3 linked regions of the Posidoniimonas polymericola genome follow. The protein of the gene in region 3 interacts with the protein of the main gene of each other region in a pairwise test. Links are inferred from orthologs where the notes say so. Each region holds a gene or a part of one and is shown on either strand. Other genes may lie near its edges. The genes, in order: Pla123a_RS04895, dnaE and Pla123a_RS08210.

Region 1 (3,020 bases), on a different replicon or contig from region 3:
CCGGTGTGCAGGCCCTCGTCGGTTAGGTGGAACTTGGGGATCGCCTCGCCGTTGGCGTCGAGCTCCAGGCCCTCGTTCCACAGGCCGTACTCACGGTCGTGGCCGGCCCAGAACAGGCCCTCGTCAAACTTGTAGCTGTACTCGACCACCTTCACGCCCATGAAGAATCCTGCGCACGCGAGCGTAAAGATGTGCATCCACAGCAGCGTCTGCTGCTGGTTCTTCTGCGCCGCCCGCACGCCCCAGGCGATCGCCAGGCTGCTCGCCAGCAGCACGATCGTGTTGAGCATCCCGAGCCAAGGGTTCAGGAAGTGGTGCGCCTGGATGAACACCTCGGGGTGGTTCGCGCGGTACACGGTGTACGCGACAAACAGCCCCGAGAAGAACAGGACCTCCTGGGCCAGGAACAACCACATCCCGAGCTTGCCGGCCTCGAACTGCTGCTCGGGCGACTCGAAGTGGTGCGCCAGCCACTCGGGGTGGTCGTGGTCGTGCCCGTGGGCGTCGTGCGTAGGAGCTTCGGCGGTGGCCATGGAGGGGCGTTGGTCGTAGGGCGTTGGGAAAGTTTGAATCGCGCGGGGCGGCGTGTCAGCCGCCCGATCATCAACGTCGGGCTAGGTCTGGGCGGGCTGCTCGTCGGGCGCCCCGACGCCGCTCCGCTTGTAGTCCGGCAAGACCTCGTAGTAGCCGTCGCCGTTCGGGTCCTCGACAAAGTTGTCGTAGACGTAGGGCGAACCCATCAGCGGGTCGACCTCGAAGTTGTGGTGCGTAGGGGGAGAGCAGCACTTCCACTCCAGCGTCGCGGCGCCCCACGGGTTGTCCGGCGCCTTGCGGCCGCGGAACAACGAGTGCACCAGCACCAACGCCGCCAGCGTCAGGCCGGCGCCCAGCAGGTACGAGCCGAACGTCGACAGGGCGTGCAGGCCTTCGAACTCCGGCTTGTAGCTGGCGTACCGACGCGGCATGCCCTGCGTGCCAAGGATAAACTGCGGGAAGAAGGTCACATTGAACCCAACGAACACCAGCAGGGCCGCGATGTTGGCCCACAGCTCGTTGTACATCTTGCCGAACATCTTTGGCCACCAGTGGTGCAGGGCCGACAGGAACGCCACCAGCGTTCCGCCCATCATCACGTAGTGGAAGTGCGACACCACGAAGTACGTGTCGTGCAGGTGCACGACAGTCGCCAGCGAGCCGAGGTACAGGCCCGTCAGGCCGCCGATGGTGAACAGGAACATGAACGCCAGGGCGTACGTCATCGAGGCGTTGTAGTGGATGTTGCCCTTGTACAGGGTCGCCAGCCAGTTGAAGACCTTGATTGCCGACGGGATGCTCACGCTGAACGTCAAGAAGCTGAAGATCACGGTCGCCAGGTTGCTCTGGCCAGAGGTGAACATGTGGTGGCCCCACACCAGGAAGCCCAGCAGAGCGATCGCGATCGAGCTGTAAGCGATGAACGTGTAGCCGAAGATGTGCTTGCGGGCGTACACCGGGATGACCTCGCTGATCACGCCCATCGCGGGCAGGATCATGATGTACACGGCCGGGTGCGAGTAGAACCAGAAGAAGTGCTGGTACAGGACCGGGTCGCCGCCCAGGGCCGGGTCGAAGATGCCGACCCCCAGAGCCTTCTCGACCGTCAGCAGCAGCACGGTGATCGCCAGCACGGGGGTCGCCAGCACCTGGATGATGGCGGTCGCGTACAGGGCCCACAGCATCAGTGGCATGCGGAACCAGGTCATCCCCTTGGGACGCATCGTGTTGACGGTCACCACGAAGTTGATGCCGGTGAAGATCGAGCTGAAGCCGAGGATAAACACGCCGAGCGTGGCCGCGATCACCGGCCCGTTGGTCGTTGTGCTGTACGGAGTGTAGAACGTCCACCCGGTGTCGAGCCCGGTGGTCAGCAGGGCGGTCATAAAGAACAACGCGCCCACCACCCACAGGTGGAAGCTCGCCAGGTTGAGACGCGGGAACGCCACGTCCTTGGCGCCCAGCATCATCGGCAGCACAAAGTTGCCCAGCGCCGCCGGGATGCTCGGGATGATGAACAGGAACACCATCACGGCGCCGTGCAGCGTGAACGCCACGTTGTAGGCGTCCTTCGCGGCGGCGATGTTGGGTTCCTCGCCGGTCTGCTGCACGAAGTTGGTGAAGAAGTCCACCTCCGGCGTCAGCAGCTCGGTGCGGACCAGCAGCGCAAGCACGCCGCCGAGCAGGAACGCGGTGAGCACGCCCACCAGGTACATCACGCCGATCCGCTTGTGGTCGAGCGTGAAGATCCACGACATGATCCCGCCACCGGTCAGGTAGCTGGGGCCCTGCGGGTTAACGATCCGAGTGCCGGAGGGGGTACTAAAGTTGGCGCCGTCGGTTTGGGCGATCATGGCAACTACTGCTTATCTTTTGCTTACGGTTCACCAAGCGTGACGCTGGCCGCGGCCGTGTGTGCCGGGCATCCCCGGTCGGCCACGCCCCTGGTGAGGCTAATACTAGGTTTCGCTCTGGGTCGACTCTTCGTCGGACGCGGGCTCCTCGGGAGCGTCGGCGGCCCCCTCGGCGTCGGACGCTTCTTCGGCGTCGGCTGCTCCGGATGTCTCTGCTGGCTCCGACGACTCGGCCGTGTCGCCCTCCTCCTCACCTTCTTTCGGTGCCCAGTCCTCGGGCTGCTCTTCGTTCAGGCTGCGGATGTACTGGCGGAGGGCAAAGATCTCGTCCTCGTTCAGCTGACCTTGGAAGGTCGGCATGATTGGCTTGTAGCCCTTGCGGATCTTCGCCTGCGGGTTGAGGATCGACTCGCGGATGTACTCCGCGTCCATCTTGTGGGGCTCGGCGTTGGTGAACTCGACCATCTCGCCGTAGTGCCCCTTGAAGCTCGGGCCGCCGGCGCCGGGATTGTCGGTGCCGTCGATCGAGTGGCACTGCGCGCAGCCGCGACGCTTGTACAGCTTCTCGCCGACTTCCAGGGGCGTGCCCTGGGCCCGCGGGTCGCTGGCGGTCTTCTTCCACTGCTCGAAGCC
Region 2 (4,309 bases), on a different replicon or contig from region 3:
CCAAGAAGCTGACCGGCGCCGCCGGCTGGGCAATCACCGAGCGGCTTATCGAGCACATCCCCGGCACCCCGGGCGACCACGCCCGGCTCGACCTGCTCGCCATGCGCGACGGGCTGTCCGACGGGCTGGCCGACAAGGCCGTGACGCTGGTCACCGCCCGGGCGACCGCGGTAGCGATCGCGGCGGTGGGCGTGGCGGCGGTGGTGAACGTGCTGGTCGCCGCGGCGCTATCGGTTTGACGTGGGCGGTTTGAAGTGGGCGTTTGACGTTGGCGATTTAACGCAGCGGGCGAATCCTGCAGGTTTTTCGGCCGATTGGCGGCGCCTCCACGCCGCCGCTAGAATGCTGGAGCGTGCTCGAAGCTACCGAGAACTGAGACACCTGGGCTCTGTTCCACCCGCCCTGCCCTGCTCCCGCATTCTTGAGGAAGGACCCGCCGCACGATGGATGCGAAGCCGTTCGTTCACCTGCACTGCCACAGCCACTACAGCCTGCTCGACGGCGCCAGCCCGATCAAGAAGCTGGTAGGCAGGGCCAAGGAGCTGGGCATGAACGGCCTGGCCCTGACCGACCACGGCAACCTGTACGGCGCGCTGGAGTTCTACCGCGCCTGCAAGGACCAGGGCATCAACCCGATTGTCGGCTACGAGGCGTACATCGCCCCAGGCAGCCGCCGCGACCGCGGCGGCGCGTCCAGCAGCAAGGCGGCCGCCTACCACCTGACGCTGCTGGCCCAGAACCGCACCGGCTTCCAGAACCTGGTGAAGCTCGCCAGCCGGGCGTACCTCGAGGGCTTCTACCACAAACCGCGGATCGACAAGGAGATCCTCAAGCAGTACTCCGAGGGCATCATCTGCTTGTCGGGCTGCGTCAGCGGCGAGCTGAGCCGCACCCTGCTGGCCGGCGGAACCACCAACGAGGCCCTCAAGCAGGGCGAGCAGATCGTCCACTGGTTCCACAACACCTTCGGCGACCGCTACTTCCTCGAGATCCAGAACAACGGCGTCGAGATCCAGCGGCAGGCGCTCGAGCTGACGGTCGACCTGGCCAACCACATGGGCATGCCGCTGGTCGCCACGTCCGACGCCCACTACGTCAACCAGGAGGACGCCGAGGCGCAGGACGTCCTGTTGTGCATCAACACCGGCCGGTACCGCACCGACACCAACCGCATGAAGATGGAGGGCGACCAGTTCTACCTCCGCGGCCCGGAGGACATGTACGCCGCCCTGCCCGGCCACGAGGACGCCCTCGCGCGGAGCCAGCAGATCGCCGACTCGGTCGACCTCGAGCTGGAGCTCGGCAAGCGGTTCTTCCCGACCTTCACCGCGCCGGGCAAGGACGAGCCCGACATCAAGGAGAGCGAGGCCTACCTCCGCGAGCTGGTCATCAAGGGGCTCAAGGAGCGGTACGCCGACACCCCGCACCGCTGGCAGGACGGGGTCGCCCCGGGGCCCGAGCACGCGACCGGCGAGCTGTCCGAGGAGGTCATGGCCCGCATCGACCGCGAGCTGCACGTGATCAACACGCTCGGCTTCCCGGACTACTTCCTGATTGTGTGGGACTTTGTCCGCTTCGCCGTGGCGAGCAACATCCCGTGCACGGCGCGTGGCTCCGGCGTGGGCTCGATCGTCTGCTTCGCGCTGAAGATGAGTCACGTCTGCCCGCTGGAGTACGACCTGCTGTTCGAGCGGTTCCTGGACATCAGCCGGCTGGAGGCGCCGGATATCGACATCGACTTTTGCAAGGAGCGGCGGGTCGAGGTCATCCAGTACGTCAAGGAGAAGTACGGCGAAGCCAACGTCGCACAGATCGGCACGTTCGGCACCCTGGCGGCCCGCGCGGCCATCAAGGACGTCGGCCGCACGATGTCGATGCCGATCTTCCGCGTCGACCAGATCACCGCGATGATCCCCGACCAGCTCGGCATCAGCCTCGACAAGGCGCTGGAGCAGTCCGACGAGCTCAAGACCGCCTACGAGGGCGACCCCGAGATCCGCGAGCTGCTGGACCTGGCCCGCAAGATCGAGGGTCTGGCGCGCAACGTCGGCACGCACGCCGCCGCGGTGGTGATCGCCAAGGAGCCGGTCAGCGAGTACGTGCCGCTGCAGCACGTCAAAGGCAAGACCGAGGTCATCACCCAGTGGTCGATGAACGACGTCGAGGACGCCGGCCTGCTGAAGATGGACTTCCTCGGCCTCCGCAACCTAACGATCCTGGCCCGCAGCATCGACCTGATCGAGGAGTCGACCGGCGAGCGGATCGACCCGTACAAGTTCCCGCTGGACGACAAGCCGTCGTACGCCCTGCTCTGCCGCGGGGAGACCAAGGGCATCTTCCAGCTCGAGTCCGGCGGCATCCGCGACCTGCTGCAGCGGATGCGTCCCGACAAGTTCCACGACATCATCGCGACCGCCGCGCTGTACCGGCCGGGCCCGCTCGAGGGGGGCATGGTCGACCAGTACATCGAGGTCAAGCACGGCCGCCGGCCCGCCGAGTACCCGCACCCGGTGATGGAGGAGGTCCTCGCCGAGACCCACGGCGTCATGGTGTACCAGGAACAGGTGATGCGGATCCTGAACCTGCTGGGCGGCATCGAGCTGTCCAACGCGTACAAGTGCATCAAGGCGATCAGCAAGAAGAAGCTGCCGATCATCGCCAAGTTCCAAGAGCAGTTTATCGACGGCGCGCAGGAAAAGGGGCTCGACAAGAAAAAGGCCGAAGAGCTGTTCGGCATGATCGAGAAGTTCGCCGGCTACGGCTTCAACAAGAGCCACTCCACCGCGTACGCCCTGATCGCGTACATGACCGCCTACCTCAAGGCGCACTACCCGGTGCAGTTCATGGCCGCCCTGCTGTCGGGCGACATCCCCGGCCGCAACTTCAAGAGCAAGGACGCGCTGGTCGAGCACCTGGAGGACTGCGAGCGGATGGAGATCGAGGTGGTCCCGCCGGACGTCAACACCTCGTTCGTCGACTTCGCGGTCCGCGAGGGCCGGATCTTGTTCGGCCTGTCCGCCATCAAGGCGTGCGGCGGCGGCGCCGCCGACGCGGTGGTCGCCGAACGCGAGGCCAACGGCCCCTACACCGACCTGTTCAACTTCTGCGAGCGCGTCGACCCCCAGTCGTGCAACCGCGCCACGGTCGAGACCCTCGTCAAGGCCGGCGCGTTCGACTCGTTCGGCGCCGACCGCGCGCGGCTGATGGCCGGCGTCGAGCGGGCGATGCAGTCCGGCGCCTCGGCGATGGCCGACCGCCGCAGCGGCCAGAAGGGCCTGTTCGACGAGGCCGAGGACGAAGCGACCGAGGACGCCTGCCTCGACCTTCCCGACGCCGCGCCCTGGGAGGAGAAGCAGCTGCTGACCTACGAGAAGGAGGTCCTCGGCTACTACCTCTCCAGCCACCCGCTGGCCGAGTACGAGCAGATCCTGCGGACCTACGCCACGCACACCAGCAAGAGCCTGGGCAACCTGGAGCACCGCAGCGAGGTCGTGCTGGGCGGCATGCTGGCCGCCATCAAGATGAGCCACACCAAGAACCCCAAGCCCGGCATGCCCAGCAAGTACGCCATGTGGGACCTGGAAGACCTCGACGGAATCGTGCGGTGCATCATGTGGCCCGAGCAGTTCGCCCAGTTCGGCGACCAGGTCGTGGGCGACGCGATCGTCGGCATCCGCGCGGTGGTCGACCGCCGGCCCGGCGCCGAGGAGGTCAACCTGATCATCAACGAGCTGATGCCGGTCGCCGAACTCGAGACCCGCTTCACCAGCGGCGTCACCATCATGGTGGACGAGACCCGCCACGGCGCCGAGGGGCTCAAGACGCTCCGCGAGATCGTCCGCGGCTACCCGGGCAAGATGCCGCTCAAGCTCCAGCTGATGCTGGCGGACGGCGGCGCGGTGATCCTCGAGAGCGGCCGCCGCGTGAGCCTCGAGGCCGAGCTGCGCCACCGCGTCGAGGAGTTCCTGTCGCCCGGCTCGTTCCGCCTGACCAGCGCCCCGCCCAAGCCCACGCCGCCGCCCCAGAACGGCCGCGGCCGCCGCGCGATGGCGGGGGCGTGAGCGGCGCGAGACAAGTGCAAAAAGAAACGCCGCGGGCAGACGGGCCCGCGGCGTTTTGTCTTTTCGGTTGTCGCCGTTTGCGTTACACAGTCGCGTTCCGCTTGCCGGCGTAGATCGAGATCAGCAGCGCGATCACGGCGCCGATCACCGACATGATAAAGCCCGAGGCCTGCACCAGCTCGCCACCGGCGAACATGTAGCCGATGAAGCCGCCCACGAACGAGCCGATGATGCCCAGCACCATGGTG
Region 3 (3,047 bases):
GACCGCTGCGAGATCACGCCCGGCGGCAGCTCGAGGGTCTCGAACGAGCTAACGCATTGGGGAGTGACCACCGGTGGGCAGACAGGCGCGGCGCCGTACGCCGCGTACGGCAGGTAGATCGCGCCGGTGTAGAAGTCGACGGCGAACGCGATCACGCCCGGCACGAAGAACAAGATCAGCCCGAGGGCGTCCGCGGCGACGATCTTCCAGTCGAGCTGGTTGGAGTGGGGTTGGTGGACCCGGTCCTGATGGAAAATGGTCCCGCAGCCGGTGGACGAGGCGACGCCCACGCCGCACCAGCTTCCGAGAACGACTCGACCAATAAACTCACGACGCTGCATGGATGCGGTCTCTCAGGCGACGAGGGAGGTAGTCTTGGGTGTCCAATACTACTTCGGCGCCGTCGCGTCGAGGGCGCAAGGCGAAATGTCGCAGCTAGCAGTGACGGCGTCGGTAGAATCGCGATGCAGATCGCGAGCGATCAATGCAGAGTAGAACTGGCGCCTACCCAGTGATTGCCACTCACTTCAGGAAGGCAGGTTGATGAAGCGCTATACGAAGGAGGTGAACCACAAAGACACAAAGACACGAAGGTGACAATCGCGCTAAGTAGTTCACGATCGCCGGTCCACCCATTAGTCAGAGGATTCAGCGAGGGACGCTCCCTCATCGCTCGCACTGCACGGAACTACTTCGAACACATCTCCCGTGGAGAACTCCAGCTTACCCGCGTTGAGTTTGACAATAGCCGAATGACCTCCCGCAAGCTTAACCTCAATCCTATCGCCTACGCGCTGCCACTGATGCTCACCAGCGATTCGAAAACCAAATTGCTCCAAGAACTGGAACGACGGATCACCAAAGGCATCAGATTCGGTAGGGAGTACTTGGAATATGCAGTGTCCGCCTTGCTGGCTTCCGGAAAACAGAATGAAACCGAGGTGACTACCCGAACATGCACGAACCGCTAGCGATTTCATCTGGTAGGTGTCCGTGCGATTACTTTGTGGCTTGGTGCCTTCGTGGTTCATATACGAAGGGCCTAGACCAGCTCGTGCAGCACCGCGAGGCCGCGGTCGATGGTCTCCATGCTGGCGGCGTAGCTGATGCGGAAGTGCGAGTCGTGCTTGCTGAAGATGTTGCCCGGGATGATCAGCAGCTCACGCTCGATCGCCTGCGCGACGAACTCGGTGGCGTTGGCGTAGCCGGCCGGGACCTGGGGGAAGGCGTAGAACGCCCCGCCCGGCTGGGGGACCGTGTAGCCGGCGTCGCGGAGGCCGGCGACCAAATGGTCGCGGCGTTCGCGGTACTTGTCGGCGTACGGCTGGATGCTGACGTTCATCGCTTCCAGAGCGCCCCACTGCAGCGGGTGCGGGGCACAGACAAACGTGTACTGCTGCAGCATCGTCATCTTCTCGATGATCGGCGCCGGCCCGTGCGCCCAGCCGACCCGCCAGCCGGTCAGCGCGTGCGACTTGCTGAACGCGTCGACGACGAGCGTCTGGTCGTTGAACCGGGCGGGGCTCACCAGCGGCGCGTCGTAGCAGAAGGGGCGGTAGATCTCGTCGGACAGCAGCGCGACGTCGTGCTTGGCGGCCAGCTCGGCCAGGCCGCGGACCTCGGCCTCCGTGGCGACCACGCCGGAGGGGTTGCTCGGCGAGTTGAGCAGGATCAGCTTGGTGCGGTCGGTGATGGCGGCCTCGACCTTCGCGAGGTCGATGCGGAAGTCGGGGTAGGTGTCGATCGGCACGAACGTGCCGCCCGACATGCCGGTCAGAGCCGGGTACATCACGAAGTAGGGGTCGAAGCCGATCACCTCGTCGCCCGGGTCGACCAGCGAGAGCAGCGCAAGCGACAGCGCGCCGCTGGTGCCCGAGGTGACAATCAGCTTGCGCTGGGGCTGGCCGAACTCGTCGCGGACCTGGGACTCCAGCGCCTCGCGCAGCGGCGCAATGCCCTGGGTCAGGCTGTAGCCGTTCTTGTCGCCGTTGATGGCGTCGATCGCGGCCTGCTTGACGCTGTCGGGCGCGGGAAAGTCGGGCTGGCCGATCGACAGGTTGATCGGGTTCTCGAGCTTCGCCGCCAGGTCGAACACCTTGCGGATGCCAGAGCTGTCGAACAGTTCGGTGCGTTTCGCGAGCCAGGGATGCATGCGGTTGGAAGCGAGAGGCTGGTGACTAGTAACTGGTGGTCAGCCCACCCCGCCAGGGGTGGGACCGCCACATTCCTACCGCGACGCGTCGGCGCACGCAAGCTCCCGCTCGCACGCGGAAGGTGCGGGCTCCGTCGGGGCATGGTCGCCTGCCGGTTTGGCCGCGGCCCGGTACTGCACCAGGGCGACCATCGAGAGCACGCCGGCGATCGAGACCAGCTGGCTGACAGTGATCCGCTCGCCGTCAAAGGCGCCCCACATCATCGCCACCAGCGGCACGACGTAGGTCACCATGCCGGCGAACAGCGGGCCCTGCGTGTTCACCAGCCGCACCCACAGCCACATCATCAGCCCGGTGCCGACCGGGCCGAGCATGGCGAGCGCCGCGATGGCCCGCGGGTAGTCGGTCGGCTCGGCGGGGCCGGCCAGGCCGATCGTTGGCCCGGCCGCGACCAGCGGCAGCAGCACCACGCCCGACGCGGCAAGCATGGCGGCCGTGGCGGGCAGCGGCGGCGCCTTGTGCAGCTTCTTCTTGAGGTAGGCGTTGGCCAGCCCGTAGCTGAGCGGCACCGAGATCGCCAGCGCGAGCAAGCCGAACGAGTAGCCGCGGAAGTGCCCGTCGAGCATCAGCACGCTGAGGAACACGAAGCCGCCGACCACGCCGATCAGCTGCCGGGCGCTCGGCCAGACGCCGAGCACCGGGATCGAGAACAGCATGATGGACATCGGCGTGAAGGCGACCATCATGCCGAGGAAGCTGTGCTCGACGCCGAGCGAGATCAGGCCGGGCTGCATCGCGTACGGGTAGGCGTTGGCGACCAGGCCGATGACCGCCGCGGTGACGAGCTGCCGCCTGGTGAGCCGTTCGCGTTTGGACACCAGCAGCCAGATGATC

What was found.
Region 1: the proteins of Pla123a_RS08210 (region 3) and Pla123a_RS04895 interact in binary tests that used the Escherichia coli proteins (3 or more experiments, as listed by UniProt). The link is inferred for Posidoniimonas polymericola from one-to-one orthologs.
Region 2: the proteins of Pla123a_RS08210 (region 3) and dnaE interact in binary tests that used the Escherichia coli proteins (3 or more experiments, as listed by UniProt). The link is inferred for Posidoniimonas polymericola from one-to-one orthologs.

Annotation. Positions count from the first base shown.
Region 1 is NZ_SJPO01000002.1:204,671-207,690, reverse strand. The notes cover bases 2-2,872. They hold Pla123a_RS04895 (cytochrome c oxidase subunit I), read right to left. Parts: upstream 2,388-2,872; coding sequence 615-2,387; downstream 2-614. Other genes in these bases: Pla123a_RS04890 (cytochrome c oxidase subunit II), read right to left, coding at 2,493-2,872; Pla123a_RS04905 (cytochrome c oxidase subunit 3), read right to left, coding at 2-533. Outside these bases: more of Pla123a_RS04905, read right to left, coding at 1-1; more of Pla123a_RS04890, read right to left, coding at 2,873-3,020. UniProt on the Escherichia coli protein: Cytochrome bo(3) ubiquinol oxidase is the terminal enzyme in the aerobic respiratory chain of E.coli that predominates when cells are grown at high aeration.
Region 2 is NZ_SJPO01000018.1:72,338-76,646, forward strand. What follows is about bases 102-4,261. They hold dnaE (DNA polymerase III subunit alpha), read left to right. Parts: upstream 102-443; coding sequence 444-4,061; downstream 4,062-4,261. Other genes in these bases: Pla123a_RS23960 (hypothetical protein), read left to right, coding at 102-239; Pla123a_RS23970 (GlsB/YeaQ/YmgE family stress response membrane protein), read right to left, coding at 4,144-4,261. Also shown: more of Pla123a_RS23960, read left to right, coding at 1-101; more of Pla123a_RS23970, read right to left, coding at 4,262-4,309. UniProt on the Escherichia coli protein: DNA polymerase III is a complex, multichain enzyme responsible for most of the replicative synthesis in bacteria. This DNA polymerase also exhibits 3' to 5' exonuclease activity. The alpha chain is the DNA polymerase catalytic subunit.
Region 3 is NZ_SJPO01000003.1:359,087-362,133, reverse strand. Bases 98-2,995 are described here. They hold Pla123a_RS08210 (pyridoxal phosphate-dependent aminotransferase), read right to left. Parts: upstream 2,153-2,995; coding sequence 1,043-2,152; downstream 98-1,042. Other genes in these bases: Pla123a_RS08205 (DMT family transporter), read right to left, coding at 2,228-2,995; Pla123a_RS08215 (hypothetical protein), read left to right, coding at 753-971; Pla123a_RS08220 (hypothetical protein), read right to left, coding at 98-341. Outside these bases: more of Pla123a_RS08220, read right to left, coding at 1-97; more of Pla123a_RS08205, read right to left, coding at 2,996-3,047. UniProt on the Escherichia coli protein: Shows aminotransferase activity with methionine and histidine as substrates, and to a lesser extent also with phenylalanine.